DNA from 2 places in the Psychrilyobacter atlanticus DSM 19335 genome. Region 2 is predicted to be linked to the other one. Evidence: riboswitches for the same ligand, from Rfam matches in the RefSeq annotation. Region 2 holds a riboswitch; the other holds the start of a gene.
The links. A riboswitch is a leader RNA that binds a small molecule or an ion and turns the genes downstream of it on or off. The one in region 2 is predicted to bind thiamine pyrophosphate.
Positions count from the first base shown of each region.

Region 1: linked by a shared signal. The riboswitch ahead of thiS (sulfur carrier protein ThiS) and the one ahead of thiM (hydroxyethylthiazole kinase) in region 2 are both predicted to bind thiamine pyrophosphate.

Region 1 covers NZ_KE384547.1:1,985,084-1,993,279, forward strand. Annotated here, with positions in the region: gene thiC (phosphomethylpyrimidine synthase ThiC) at 1-1,275, opposite strand, end outside; gene thiE (thiamine phosphate synthase) at 1,289-1,918, opposite strand; gene thiF (sulfur carrier protein ThiS adenylyltransferase ThiF) at 1,905-2,450, opposite strand; gene thiH (2-iminoacetate synthase ThiH) at 2,447-3,553, opposite strand; gene K337_RS0110000 (thiazole synthase) at 3,562-4,332, opposite strand; gene thiS (sulfur carrier protein ThiS) at 4,335-4,532, opposite strand; TPP riboswitch at 4,629-4,730, opposite strand; gene K337_RS0110015 (PHP domain-containing protein) at 4,762-5,613, opposite strand; gene K337_RS19215 (hypothetical protein) at 5,626-6,033, opposite strand; gene megL (methionine gamma-lyase) at 6,149-7,339, opposite strand; gene K337_RS0110030 (Na+/H+ antiporter NhaC family protein) at 7,443-8,196, opposite strand, start outside.
Region 2 covers NZ_KE384548.1:356,666-364,861, forward strand. Annotated here, with positions in the region: gene K337_RS0113475 (fructose-bisphosphatase class III) at 1-243, shown strand, start outside; gene K337_RS0113485 (CBS domain-containing protein) at 394-1,014, shown strand; gene ppsR (pyruvate, phosphate dikinase/phosphoenolpyruvate synthase regulator) at 1,078-1,809, shown strand; gene ppdK (pyruvate, phosphate dikinase) at 1,830-4,415, shown strand; TPP riboswitch at 4,465-4,567, shown strand; gene thiM (hydroxyethylthiazole kinase) at 4,785-5,624, shown strand; gene thiD (bifunctional hydroxymethylpyrimidine kinase/phosphomethylpyrimidine kinase) at 5,611-7,077, shown strand; gene tenA (thiaminase II) at 7,077-7,772, shown strand; gene K337_RS0113515 (ECF transporter S component) at 7,845-8,196, shown strand, end outside.

The DNA of each region.
Region 1 (8,196 bases), on a different contig from region 2:
AAGGTCTTTAGTTCTTTTTATAGGGCACAGGTCCCCACACATAGTACAAGTTTCCCCATCTATTGGTTGAGATGATTTTCTATATGCCTTTGCTTTTACAGGGTCGATGCATAGTTCTAACATATTATCCCAGTTTAATTCTCCACGGGCTTTACTCATAGCATTATCCCACTCTATTGCCCCGGGAATTTGTTTAGCTATATCCCCTGCATGAGCCGCGATCCTAGAAGCGATTATTCCCTCTTTCATATCATCTAAATCCGGTAATCTAAGGTGTTCTGCTGGTGTTACATAACAAAGAAAATCCGCTCCACTGGCAGCTGCCAATGCTCCTCCAATCGCTGAAGTTATATGATCGTATCCTGGCGCAATATCAGTAACAAGAGGCCCCAATACATAAAATGGCGCTCCATGACATAATTTTTTTTCCAATTGCATATTAGCAGCTATCTCATGTAATGGAACATGTCCAGGTCCCTCTATCATTACCTGTACATCTCTTGCCCATGCTTTTTTTGTCAACTCTCCTAAAAATAATAACTCTTGAATTTGAGGAGCATCTGTTGCATCTTTTATACTTCCAGGTCTAAGTCCATCTCCTAAACTAAGAGTTACATCGTGCTCTACACATATATCAAGCAGTCTGTCATAGTGTTCATAGAATGGGTTTTCTTTTTTATTTAATTTCATCCATTCATATAAGATAGCTCCTCCACGACTTACAACTTTAGTTAATCTAGGGTTGTTATCTACTCTTTCTGCACATACTTGGTTTAAGCCTGCATGGATAGTCAAGAAATCTATCCCATTTTTTGCATGCTCTTCCACTACTTCGAAGAGGTCATCTACTGTCATATCTTTTATATTTTTCCCATATTTTGCTACTGCATCATACATAGGCACAGTTCCTAACATAACGTCAGAATATTCTACTAATTTAGTTCTAAATTCGTTGGTAGCTCCAAAGATACTAAGATCCATAATTGCATCTGCCTTATATTCCAATGCTTTTTTTACCTTTTCAAATTCTAAGTCTAAATCATATGAATCTTCCGATACTCCTAAGTTTACATTTACCTTAGTTTTTAGACCTTCTCCAACAGCTATTCCTCTAAGAGATTTATGATTTTTATTTGCAGGTATTACGATCTTTCCCTCACTCATCTTTTTAAGTAATGTCTTTTCATCTATAGTTTCAGATGCCAATACATCCCTCATTTCCTTTGTTATTATTCCTTTTTTAGCTGCATTCATCTGTGTTGTATAATTATTCATCTTGCCCCCCTATTTAATCTATTATTTCATTTAATTTTTTAATCTTTTCTACAATATTTTCTGCTCCTACTATCTCACTGACCATACATATACTGGCAGCTCCCAACCTTTTTACTTCCTCTACATTACTCTCTTTTATCCCACCAATTGCTACAAAAGGCAGATCTATATTTTTTATAACTTCTTCTAAATATTCCAGTCCTACAGGATCTTTTTCCTTCGTAGTTGTCTTAAATATAGGTCCTACCCCAATATAATCAGCTCCATCTGCCACAGCTTTCTTGGCGTGCTCCAGACAATGGGTAGATCTTCCTATTATCTTATCTTTTCCAATTAACTTTCTTACATGAGATATCTCCATATCATCCTGCCCTACGTGAACCCCGTCTGCATCTACTAAAATTGCTATATCTACATGGTCGTTGACTATAAAAATAACATTATTTTCAAGGCATAATCTTCTTATTTCTATAATCTCTTCTACCTTTTCCTTTATAGATTTTTCCTTCTCCCTGTATTGGATTATCTTTATTCCACCATCAATCATAGATCTCACACACTCTATATTAGACCTTCCATTGGCAAACTTCTCCCCTGTGATCCCGTATATTCCATGAGGTATAGTCCCTTTAGTTTTTTTCATAATATCCTCCCTTATTCATCACAAGATTAGCCATTATAGAAGCTACTATCAAAACCTTAGGAGAGTAGGTTTTATATTTATCGATCCCCTTTTTAAAATCTCCAACCACATATAGATTTTCACCAAATTTTTTAGTATGTATATTGTCGGTATCATGATGTGCTATCCCAGAGGCTGAAACAATAAGTTTATTAGAATCATAAAACTCCTCTACTAATAGAGTCTTATACTCCTTCTTATCAAAGGCTTCTACCAGGATATCGCAGTCAAAAAATAGATCTTTTATATTATTTTTTTCAATTTTTTTATCTATGATTTCAATCTCTAAGTTTGGTGCTATCCTCGTTAAATTTTCCCTCAATGCTTCTACTTTAGATTTTCCAATCTGATCATGAAAATAAAACTGTCTGTTGAGATTAGAATTCTCTATCCTGTCAAAGTCAGCTATCTTAAGGTTCGATACCCCGCTTCTTACTAAATTAACTGCTACATTTGATCCTATCCCTCCAGCTCCTAAAATACCTATCTTCATACAATCAGCTCCCAGTCTTTATGAACTACCTGATAACCCCTTTCTCTTATGGCACTTTCTGTCTCCTCCACACTTCTGTTGTCTGAAATTTCAAATTGTGGTGTTGATTTTTCCATATCACTATATGCTCCTACATTGGTTTTGGATCCTGCTGAAAATTTAGTCACTCCCAATCCAATCAGGTTATCCCTGAACTCCGCAACCTCTCTGGTAGATATATTTATCCCTGCTTTAGGAAGAAATAGTCTATAAGCCAAAACAAACTGAACAAAACTTGCGTCATCTAAGATATATTTACTCTTATAACCACCCTCTGCTTCATTTATACGAGGCAGTGAGATAGAAAACTCACTGTTTAAATATTTATCTGTAAGATATTCAGCATGAAGTCCCGATAGATAAGCTTCCTCTACCAAATCTCCCAATCCAAATAAGGTCCCGATATTTATACTTCTAAGTCCTGCTTTAGCTCCCCTTTCAGGTGTTTCCAGCCTCCACATATAATCTGATTTTTTTCCTCCCAGATGTACACTTTTATAGATTTTTTCATCATAAACTTCCTGGTATATAGTCAGTCCGTCAACTCCAATATTACCTAACCTCCTGTATTCTTCTGTCTCCAATGGGTATATCTCTACCACTACAGAATCAAAATGCTTTTTCAATATTTTAACTGCATCCTCTATATAATCTACTCCCACTAACCCTTCGGCTTCCCCTGTTAAAAGGAGGATATGTCTTATCCCTGTTTTGGCGATCTCTATAGCTTCAGCTTGTATCTCATTTAATTTAAGGTGTTTTCTATCAATCTTATTGTTTTTATTGAATCCGCAATAGGTGCATTCATTGGTACAGTAGTTTGAAATATACATGGGGATATACAGACTTATTATCTTTCCAAACTGCTGGACACTCCTCCTCTGGGCTTCCTTTGCCATCTCCTCCAGATGATCCTTGGCCTTAGGAGATAACAAATTTAAAAAATCAAACTTAGTTAATTTATCTTTTTTTATAGATCTTTTTATCTCTTCATGGGTAAGTTCATCCATATATTTTTCCATATCAAAATCTTTGAATTTTTCTACTTCTTTATAAAATGACATCTTTCCTCCTAATTATTATGTAAAAAACCTGTCAGTGGTGACGATGCATTGGCATATCTGCTTTCCTCTGCCATCCTAGCTTTGTATGCCATCCTTCCTGCTTTTACTGCCAATGCAAAAGCTTCTCCCATCTCAGCTGGGTTAGGAGAGCACGCTATTGCAGTGTTTACAAGTACTGCTGCTGCTCCCATCTCCATAGCTTCTGCTGCCTGGGATGGTTTCCCGATCCCTGCATCCACGATGATTGGAAGATCTATATTTTCTATCATTATCTCAATCATTGCCTTAGTTTCTATCCCACGATTTGATCCTATAGGTGACCCCAAAGGCATTACTGCTGCTGCTCCAGCTTCCTTTAATCTCTGTCCAGCTATTAGATCTGGAGTCATATACGGTAATACTATAAACCCTTCACCTGCCAGAACCTTCGTTGCCTTAATAGTCTCCGCATTATCCGGCATTAAATATTTCATATCATTTATTACCTCTATCTTAATAAAATCACCACATCCTGCAGCTCTTGCTATCCTTGCAATCTTTATGGCTTCCTCTGCATTTCTAGCCCCTGATGTATTGGGCAGTAGAGTAATGTCTTTAGGAATATAATTCAATATATTTTCATCACTATTATTTAAATTTACCCTTCTAAGAGCCATGGTTATTATCTGTGACTGGCTGGCCTCTAGCATCTTTGGTATCTCATCTTTAGAAGAAAACTTGCCTGTTCCTGTCAACAATCTGCTTTTAAATTCCACTCCGCCTAATATTAATTTATCCATCTCTATCCCCCTGATACAAAATATAATACTTCTACGCTATCTCTTAAATTCAAATTACTTCTCGACCAAAGGTTCTTTTTTACGACCTCATCGTTGTGTAAAATCACCACACCATCACTATCCAGCCCTAAACTTTTTACCAGATCATGGATATTTTCTGCTTCTACTTTTTTTACCTCACCGTTTAAAGTTATCTCCATCTATCCCCCTTTAGTCTTTATGTAATAAAAAAACCGTATACCCACAGGTATACGGTTATGATTGTTCTCTAAAAAAATATAACTTACTATAAATTTTATAAAAAAACTCCGCTTTCCTACGCTAGTGTTAACTAGATTCAGGTTCAAAGGGTCAGTAATTTTATACTTCTCAGCCACATGGCTCCCCTAGCTGTCTATTCGATTGTCTCTTTCTTGATTCAATTTTAGTTTATATATTTTTTCTGTTTTTGTCAATCTTTTCTTTTTTTTCTACCATTTTTTGAAACACTTCTGTAGAAATATTTCCTAGCCCTATGTCTATCCCTGCCCTGTGAAGTCCATGAAAATCAGAACCTCCAGTTAAGATAAGATCTCTTTTTTTAGCTATCTTCATAAGTTTATTTTTTTTTCTCAGAGCTATATTAGGATAATACAGTTCCAGCCCGTCCAATCCATTTTTTATCAAATTATCTATTATATTTATCACTGTATCATCTGGATGGGATATCAGATGTGGGTGAGCCAAGATAACTACAGCTCCATTGGCTTTTAATTTTTTTACTACTTCCACCATATCAACCCCTACCTTGGGAACGTATGCAGGTTTTCCGTCTCCCAAATACCTGTCAAATACTTGATCCATGGTAACTGCAAAACCTTTTTTTATTATTATCTTAGCTATATGAGGCCGTCCGATTACATTCCCAAGAACTTCCCCTTCTACTTCGGATAAACTTATATCTATTCCTAAATCAGCTAATTTTTTCAGTATCTCCAAGGTTCTATTCTGTCTTTTCTCTTGAAGATTTTTTAGCCATTCCAAAAATTCTTCATCCTCTAAATTTAAAAAATACCCCAGTATATGGATGTCTTTATTCAAAAAATTAGCTGAAACCTCTATTCCATTTATAAATGTTATACCTTTTTTTTCTGCCTCTATTCTTCCCTCTTTCAGTCCATCTACATTATCATGATCGGTAATAGCCATGACCTCTATATTATTTTGTTTAGCTCGTTCTATCAGCTGTGTAGGAGTCAGTGTCCCATCTGAAAATGTAGAATGCATATGTAAATCTATCATGAGTCCTCCTTTTTAATGTTTCATCCTTTCGCATATTTCTTTTAATTCATTATCTATATAAACCATATCCACCAGATCATCGATCCATGAATACCTATTTCTATTCTCTATCTCAGAAATAATATGAAGTGCTGTAGCTTTTACTGTAGTTTCTTCACTCCAAATTGCATGATTTAAAAATCTCAGATCATTCTCACCAGCTTTATTTAATCTTTTCATTGTATTTTTACATTCATCACATACATGGACACACCTCTCTAAGTCAGCATCTTCCTCAGTTTTTCCAACTTCGTATACACTGAGACTCCTTCCAGATTCTCCACATAGTTCACAGGTTGATTTTGATCTTCTTACCAATTCTTTTCCAAATTCTGCTACATTGTTTTTTCTTCCTTTACTTCTTCCTGTCCATTTAGCCATGATCCTATCTCCTTTTTATTTTCTTATTTCCACCTGTTATTATATCATAAACAACATAAAAACTTTAGTGTTAATAAAAAAATAGCGAAGATAGATCCCCGCTATTTTATATGTTCTATAACTTTTCCAATCCCTGCTTTAAATCATCTATAATATCATTTACACCTTCTAAACCTACAGATATTCTAACTAATCCATCTGTAATTCCTGATGCTAATCTCTCTTCTCTAGTATATGGAGAATGTGTCATCGATGCCGGATGCTGGATCAATGTTTCTGTATCTCCTAAACTTACTGCCAAAGTACATAACTCCAAGCTATTTAATAATTTCTTCCCAGCTTCTATTCCACCCTTTACGTCAAATGCTATTATTCCACCAAATCCATTCATTTGCTCCTTTGCAATCTCGTGTCCTTCATGAGATTCAAGCCCTGGATAATATACCTTTTCTATCATAGGATGATCATCTAAGAATCTAGCTATGTCATATGCATTACTGCAATGTCTTTCCATTCTAAGCTCTAAAGTCTTCATTCCTCTTATCATAAGAAAAGCGTCTTGCGGACTAAGAACTGAACCAGTCATATCCTTTACACCTATTAATCTTATTTGAGTTACTGTTTCTAAATCTCCTGCTACAAATCCTGCTACTACGTCTCCATGACCATTTAAGTATTTAGTTGCTGAATGAACTACTAAGTCAGCACCTAATTTTATAGGATTTTGAAGGTATGGTGTTGCAAATGTATTGTCTACTACTACCTTAGTTCCTTCATTTTTATGAGCTATCTCACAAACAGCTGTTACATCCACAACTTTTAAGTTAGGATTTGCCGGTGTTTCTAAATAAACTATTCTAGTATTAGGTTTCATAGCTTTTTTCACAGCTTCTAAATCAGAAGTATCAACAAATTCTACATCGATTCCAAATTTAGTTAATCCATGACACAAGAAAGCATATGTACACCCATATAAAGTTTTGTCAGCTAATAAATGATCCCCAGCTTTAAGCAATGTCCACATAGTAGATGAGATAGCTCCCATTCCTGAACTAGTTGCTAACGCCGCTTCTGCTCCCTCTAATAATGCTAATTTTCCTTCTACAACACTTGATGTAGGGTTTCCTAATCTTGAATAAATATATCCTGCTTCTTCTAAAGCAAACCTTTTACCACCTTGTTCTGCACTATCAAATACAAATGTAGAACTTTGGTATATCGGTGTAGTTAATGTTCCAAATGGATTTTTTTCTGCTCCTCCATGTATTGCCTTTGTTCCAAATCCTTTTTCTTGAATCCCTTTCATTTTAAGCCCCCTTAAATTTTAAAATGTTTCTACTCCATGTATATAACATTTTTTTCTAAAACACAATATTTTTTTAGAAAAAATATTATTTTAAAGAACACTTTTAGAGATTTTCTGTATCAACTTCCCATACCCATGGTTTTTTTCTCATAAGACCATCAGCAAACGGTATATGAACTGAAACTATAACAGCTAATAACAATAATTGCTGATACCACAATAGAGGCATAACTTCCAACGGTGTTACTTTCCCCCCTGCAAAACCTACTAAAATCAGCATTTGAGCTCCATAAGGGATAAAACCCTGAGCTATACAAGAAAAAATATCCAATATAGCGGCACTTTTTCTCGGGTCAACTTCATACTTTCTACAGAGTTTTTTAGCTATGGAACCATTTATAATTATTGCAACTGTATTATTAGCTACAGCCATATCTGTAAGTCCCACCAATGCCCCGATTCCTAATTGAGCTGTTTTTGGTCCCCTGATACTCTTTTGTATTTTTTCAAGGAGCCACTGAATTCCACCAGCTTTAGTAACCATAGCAGCTAAACCACCTGTAAGAAATGAAAGGAGAAAGATCTCATTCATTCCTACAAATCCATTATAAATTTCTTTTGAAAAAGTGAGGACAGTAAAATCTCCATAAATAAGACCGATTACTCCAGAAAGAGCAATTCCCCCGGTTAAAACTAGGAAAACATTCATTCCAATCAAAGAAAATCCAAGTACAAAGAGATATGGCAAAATTTTAATCAGACTAAAGTCATAGTTTTGAACCTCAGGTAAAATTTCAGGTCTTCCAAAAATAATTAGAAGTATAATTGTAATAATAGCTGCAGGAGCAGTAATTAAA
Region 2 (8,196 bases):
GCAGGATATACTTTAATCTATAATTCTTATGGACTCAGATTAGCTTCTCATAAACCATTTAAAAATATTGAAAAAGCCATTGAAGATAGTCATGAGATAATATCAGTAATACAATTAGTGGATAAGGCAGAGAGAAAAAAAGTTAAAGATACGGAAACAGGAGAGCTTCTCATAAAGAGTTTGAAGGAGTTAAGGGTTCTTTTGAAGATGTATAGAAACGGAAGTTTGATAGGAAGATATTAATGTACACTTATAGTTGGAAAAAAATGACAAAAAAAGGTCAAAAATTAATAAAAAAGGTTGACTTTTACCCGACAAAAGATTATTATATGATCAAAGATAGGTTGATAAAATAATTACAAGGTATTTGTGAACACTAAAAAAGGAGAATTTATGAATTTATCTGAAAGACAATATAGAATAATAGAAATTATTAGAATGAATGGTTCGATTACAGGAGAAAAAATAGCAAAGGTTTTAGGAGTTACAAGATCAGCTCTGAGAACGGACTTTTCTTTTTTAATAAAATCAGAGATTATAAAATCTAAAACTAAGGTAGGATACAGTTTGAATCCTCAAAAGCCTAAAAAAATAGATAGTTCTTCATTGAAAGATATAAATGTAACAGAATTTATAGGAGAAGCTTTGATCCTCTCGGAGAAAAATTCTATCCATGATGGAATAGTAGAAATTTTTACAAGAGATTCAGGGACAATCTATATAACCAATGGAGATTTACTTTCTGGTGTGGTTTCTAGAAAAGATCTACTTAAAGCAGCTATAGGAGGGATGGATCTTTCGTCTCTGCCAATCAGCTTGATAATGAGCAGAATGCCGAATATACACTTTTGTACTACAGATGCTACATTGTTTGAAGCTGCTGAAATAATTGTAAAAAAAGAGGTAGATTCCCTGCCGATAGTTGAGTATTCTAAAGAATTAAATGGATATAAAATTGTAGGGAAGATTTCGAAAACGGATCTAAGTAAGGTTTTGTTTGAGACTTTATTATAGTTGACGTAGGTAGCAGGAGGGATTTCTATTATTGATATATATTTTATTAAAGATGACGCTATAGTGGACTCAGAAGTTATCTTAAAAGTAATTAAAGATGAATTGAATCGGGAAGATTTTAAACTAATACAGATAACCCAGAAAGAATTTGAAAAATTAGAAGTTATAAATTCTCAAAATTTAGTTTTTTACAGTTTAAAAGATAAAAAACAGCTTCGAAAACTAGAAAAGTTTTGTATAGAAAAAGACATAACATATTTTGATACTTTTAAAATTTTAAAATATGGATTTAAAAAATTATTTAAAAAATCTAAAGCAAATTCATTTAAGAAGATGGATGAAAAGTATTTTAAACGTATTGAGGCTATGGAATTTGCAGTAAAGTATGACGATGGAAAGATAAGCCGGGGAATATTAGAAGCGGATCTTCTGATTGTGGGTTTATCCAGGACATCTAAAACACCCCTGTCAATCTATTTAGCCAATAAAAGTGGATTAAAGATAATAAATATACCATTGGTTCCAGAAGTACCTATTCCAAAAGAGATCTTTGAGGCAACTCAGGTAATTGGGTTGACCATATCTATAGATAAGTTAAACAAGATAAGAGAAGAAAGGTTAAAAACAATGAAAGCAGAGGAGAGAGCATCTAGTTATGCATCCTTCGGAAGAATATTGGAAGAATTGGATTATTCAGACAGTATAATGAAAAAATTACGGTGTCCAGTAATAGATGTATCACAAAAAGCCATTGAAGAAACGGCAGAGATCATCTTAAAATTAATAAAAGCATAATACTCAAGGAGGATTAACTCATGAAAAAATTTATTTATTCCTTTAACGACGGTGGAAAGGAAATGAAGTCTTTATTAGGAGGAAAAGGTGCAAACCTTTCTGAAATGACTAAATTAGGATTACCAATTCCACAAGGATTTGTTATAACGACAGAAGCTTGTATGAAATACTATGAAGAGCAAAAAAAAGTATGGAAGGGCTTAAAGAAAGATATAGAGCAAAACTTAAAGAACTTAGAGGCCGTGACAGATAAAAAATTTGGAGGAGATAATCCACTTTTTGTTTCAGTAAGATCTGGTGCTGCCATATCTATGCCTGGAATGATGGATACAATCTTAAACTTAGGTTTAAATGACAAAACATATAAGTTACTTGCAACGCAAACAGGAAATGAAGAGTTTGCATTTAATAGTTATAAAAGATTTATACAAATGTTTTCGGAGGTAGTATATGGAATTGAAAAGTACAAGTATGATTTACTTGAAAAAGAACTTGAGAAGAATGGAACTAAAAAAGAAACTTATATTAAAGAATATAAAAAACTCTTCAAATCAGAAGTAAACTTTAAGTTTCCAGAAGATCCAATGGACCAACTGTTAGCAGCAATCGAAGCAGTATTTAGCTCTTGGAACAATCCTAGAGCTATCTACTACCGTAATTTAAATAATATCCCACATGATATTGGAACAGGAGTTACAGTTCAATCTATGGTATTTGGTAATATGGGAGATACTTCAGGTACAGGAGTAGTATTTACTAGAAATCCATCTTGTGGTGAAAATAAATTGTTTGGTGAATTTTTAATCGATGCTCAAGGGGAAGATGTAGTAGCAGGAATAAGAACTCCAAAAAAGATAGAAGAATTAGAAAATGTAATGCCTGAAACTTATAAAGAGTTAATAGATCTATGTGGCCTTTTAGAAGATCACTATAAAGATATGCAGGATATAGAATTTACTATTGAAAATCATAAATTATACATCCTTCAGACAAGAAATGGTAAGAGAACTGCAAATGCGGCTATAAAAGTAGCTACAGATTTAGTTAATGAAGGTATAATAACTAAGGAAAAAGCTATAATGATGATAGAACCTGAGATGATCTCACAGTTACTACATCCAACATTTTCAGAAGAAGAGTTATCAAATTCAGAAGTTTTAGTGACTGGATTAGCTGCATCACCAGGTGCTGCAACAGGAAAAGTATACTTTAGTTCAGAAAAAATAAAGGAAAATAATGGCGGAATCTTAGTAAGATTAGAAACTTCACCAGAAGATATTGAAGGAATGAATATAGCAGATGGAATATTAACTGTTCGTGGAGGGATGACTTCCCATGCAGCAGTAGTTGCCCGTGGAATGGGTAGATGCTGTATCTGTGGATGTGGATCACTTGACTTAGATGAAGAAAGAAGAGAATTTAAAGTAGGAAATATCACGGTCTCTGAGGGAGAATGTATATCATTAAATGGAAGTACAGGAAATGTATACTTAGGTGAGCTTAATAAAAGTGACTCTGGATTAACAGATGAATTTAAGATGATCCTGGATTGGTCTAGTGAAATTGGAGCAATGAAGGTTTTGGCAAATGCTGATACACCTTTAGATGCCAAAGTTGCTTATGACTTTGGAGCAAATGGAATAGGTCTTTGTAGAACTGAACATATGTTTTTCGAGGAAAAAAAGATAAATCATGTTAGAGAGATGATCTTAGCTGAAAATAGTCACGAAAGAAAGATAGCTTTAGAGAGTATTTTACCTCTTCAAAGACTTGATTTTAAAGGAATATTTGAAGCAATGAAAGGGAATTCTGTAACAGTAAGATTGATCGATCCTCCACTACATGAGTTCTTACCAAGAGAGATAGAAGAGAAATTAAAGTTAACAGAATCTATGGGAATTACCATGGAAGAGATAGATAATAGAATGTTAAAGTTAGAAGAATTAAACCCTATGCTGGGTCATCGTGGGTGTAGATTAGGAATAACTTACCCTGAGATCTATGAGATGCAGTCTAGAGCAATCATTGAAGCTGCGATAGAAGTTAAAAAATCTGGAATCGAAGTGAAACCTGAAATAATGATTCCATTAGTAGGAAAAGTAGAAGAACTTGGATACTTGAGAGATAGATTAGTATTAATAGTAGATGAAGTAATTGAAAACTCAGATATAGATATGGAATATAAAATAGGAACGATGATAGAAGTTCCTAGAGCTTGTGTTACAGCTGATGAGATTGCAGAAAAAGCAGACTTCTTTAGTTTTGGAACGAATGACCTGACTCAGATAACTTTTGGATATTCAAGAGATGATGCAGGAAAGTTTATCTCTGACTACAGAGAAAAAAATATCTTAGATGCAGATCCATTTGAAACTATAGATATAAAGGGTGTAGGAAAATTGATGGAGATGGCAGCAACTTTAGGTAGAGCAGCAAAGAAAGGTCTTAAGATAGGTGTTTGTGGAGAACATGGAGGAGATCCAAAAAGTATTGAATTTTTCCACTCAATCGGTTTAGCTTATGTAAGTTGTTCACCATATAGAATACCTATTGCTAAATTAGCAGTAGCGCAGAACACTATAAGAGGAAGAAATTATTCTTTTTAAAAGATAAAAATGAAATTTATTTGTCATTTAGATATATTTATGATAGATTATAGAAAAGCAAGGGAGCTGTAACGGCTGAGAGGAGACAAGATAGTCTCGACCTTTAACCTGATCTAGGTAATTCTAGCGTAGGAAGTGATAAAATAATATTTTATTGTTAAAGATGCCTTTGTTTAAGGCATCTTTTTTTTGTAGTTTGGGAAATTATACCCGCAAGAGCATCACAAAAATGCTAGTAGTTCACTTTGTAAACATAGAATTTTGCGATAAGGTTTATGGAGTAAATAAAAAATAATAAAGATCTAGATTATGCCTGTTTGGATGCAACATCATGTTGCTTTTTGTTTTATAAAGAGATTTGGAGGAAAAATGGAAGGAATTATACAGATGAAAGATGAATTGAAAAAAGTAAAGGAAAATATAGAGAAGAACAGACCCCTAGTACATAATATTACAAACTATGTAACGGTAAATGATTGTGCTAATATTCAATTAGCTTTTGATGGAAGTCCCATCATGGCAGACAGTATTTTAGAGGTAGAAGAGGTTGTATCAGTATGCAGCTCCCTGGTAATAAATATAGGAACGATAAATGAAAGGACTATAGAATCAATGATAAGAGCGGGAGAAATGGCTAATATTAAAGAAATACCAGTAATTTTAGATCCTGTAGGTTATGGGTTTACTAAGTTAAGAACTGATGGGGTAGATGAGATATTATCCAAGGTTAAGGTATCGGTAATTAAGGGGAATATCAGTGAGATTAAGGGATTGCTAAAGGGAAATAATGATATTAACGGAGTGGATGTGAGCACTGCAGATAAAGAGTTAACTAAGGAAGGTATCTTTGAAATAGCTAAAAAAGTATCAAAAGTACATAATTGTGTTGTTGCTGTAACATCAAAAGTTGATGTGGTAACAGATGGTAAAAGAGTTGTTTATCTGTCCAATGGGAATCATATAATGTCTGATATTACAGGAACAGGTTGTATGATTAGTGCATTATTAGGAGTGAGCCTTGGAGGGAATAAAGAAAATATATTTATGGGAACAACCTATGGAGTTGGAATGATGGGTGTTTGTGGAGAAATAGCTGCAAACTCTTTAGAAAAAAGGGAACTGAGTAGATTAAAAAATAATATATTGGATAAGGTTGGTTCTATAAAATTTGAAGAATTTATGGAAGTGTTGAATTATGAATACAACTAGAATAAAGAAGAGAGATCTTCTTCTCTATGGTGTTATTTCTAAAGGGGGTCTATCTTGGGAAGAATATTTTCAAAAGATTGAACAATCTATAGATGCTGGAGTAACAATAATTCAATTGAGGGAAAAAAATATGGATACCGATAGTTTTATTAAATTGGGAAAAAAAGTAAAAAAAATAACAGATAAAAAGGGCATCAAGTTAATTATCAACGATAATATAGGTGTGTGTAAGGAGATAGATTGTGAAGGGGTGCATATAGGTCAGGGAGATATCTCACCGACAGAGGCTAGAAAGATTTTGGGTGAAGATAAAATCATAGGTTTATCGATTCAAACAAGGGAACATCTAGATAAAAGTATAGACAGCGATATTGATTATTATGGGGTAGGAGCGGTGTTTGCAACTACAACAAAACTCGATGCAGACAATGTTTCGTATTCTGATTTAAAGGCATTATCTTTAGGTTCTAAAATTCCTATGGTGGCTATAGGAGGGATAAATAGATCAAATATATTAAAATTAGAAGGTACAGGAATAGCAGGGGTAGCGGTTGTATCAGCTATATATGGGGCAGAAGACACATACAAAGAGTCGAAGATACTCTTTAATTTAGCAAAAAAAACTTTTTTTAAAGGTGGAGGGAAAGAGATGAATACAGTATTAACTATAGCAGGAAGTGACTCTAGTGGAGGAGCTGGAATACAAGCAGATTTAAAAACTTTTACAATGCATAATACATTTGGAATGAGTGTAATAACAGCAATTACAGCACAAAATACAACTGGGGTAAGATCTATTCAAAATATAAATAAAGAAATAATAGAGGATCAAATAGATGCAGTATTTGAAGATATATATCCCATGGCAGTAAAGATAGGGATGGTATCTAACACAGAGATAATAAAAATAATTTCAAAAAAATTGAGAAACTATGATGCAAAAAACATAGTTTTAGATACAGTAATGGTATCAACAAGTGGTCATACTTTGTTAGAAAAAGAAGCTAGGGAAACTCTTGTAGATGAATTATTGCCACTGGCTTCTATCATCACTCCTAATCTGCCGGAAGCAGAGATATTATGTGGGTTTGAGATAACTAATGAAGATGAGATGAAAAAAGCATGTCAAAAGATATCTAGTTATTATAAAGGCTATATCCTAATTAAAGGAGGGCACCTTGAAACCAGTAAAAAAGCAATTGATATACTTTACAAAGATGGCAAATATGAGATTTTTGAAAATGATTTTATAGATAATAAAAATACTCATGGGACAGGATGTACACTTTCTAGTGCTATTGCCGCTAACTTAGCTTTAGGAGGTAGTGTAGAAGAATCAGTGAAAAAAGCAAAAAATTACGTATACAGTGCAATTTCAAGTAAGATAGATCTTGGAAATGGGAAAGGACCAATTGATCATATGTATAAATTTAATTTAGGAGGGAAAAATTAATGTCAGTATCTAATATAGAACAAGAAAAAACATTACTAGAAGAACTAAAAGATGCGTGTAAGGATGTATGGCATGAGTATACCCATCCGGAATTTATAGATCAGCTTCAAGATGGAACATTGGATATAGAAAAATTCAGATATTATTTAAAACAAGATTACCTGTATTTATTACACTATGTAAGGTGTTTTGCATTGATGGCGTTTAAAGGGGAAAGCTTAGAAGAGATACAGTTTGCTCTAGAGGGTACACTATGGATAACAGAGGGAGAACTAGAACTGCATAGTCAGTATAAAGAGTGGGGGATAGAGAAACATGAATTAGAAAGTTCTGAAGAATCTATAGAGTGTATTGCTTATACGAGATATATGAAAGATGTTGGGGCGAGTGGTGACTACCTGGATCTAATGATTGCTATTGCTTCTTGTTATATTGGATATGGAGAAATAGGACAAAGGTTGCTGGCAGATGAAAAAACAGTGTTGGAAGGAAATCCATATAAAGAGTGGATCCATATGTATGGAGGAGAAGGTTATCAGTCTTCTACGGTTGAGTTTGTAGAAAAATTAAATAGTTACGGTAATGGTATAAGTCATAAAAAATTAGAAAAATTAAAAATTATATTTAGGGAAGTAACAAGATTAGAGGTAGCTTTTTGGGATATGGGGATGAGAGGAGATAAAAAGATAAAATAGGGAAAGATAAAGTTAAAGAAATTATTATTAAAAGGTTGGGAGGGGAGTAAAATAATAAAGAATAAGCTAAATATGAGAGAGATAGTAGTTATGGCGGTGCTATCGATGGCATATGCAGTTATTTATATTGGTGGTGTAGGAGCTTGGGGAATATTTAATGCAATATTTGGGCCTATTGGAACAGATATAGTATACGGTATCTGGTTTATGTCAGCAGTAACAAGTATGTATATAATTAGAAAACCAGGGTGTGCATTCCTTGGTGAGATGATGGCGGCGATGTCAGAGGTTTTACTAGGAACACCAGTAGGAGTAACGATGTTAATAGGAGCAGCAATTCAAGGGGCCTCTAGTGAATTAGCATTTACGATAACAGGTTACAAGAAATACAATACGTTTGTTTTAATTTTAGCAGGGATATTTC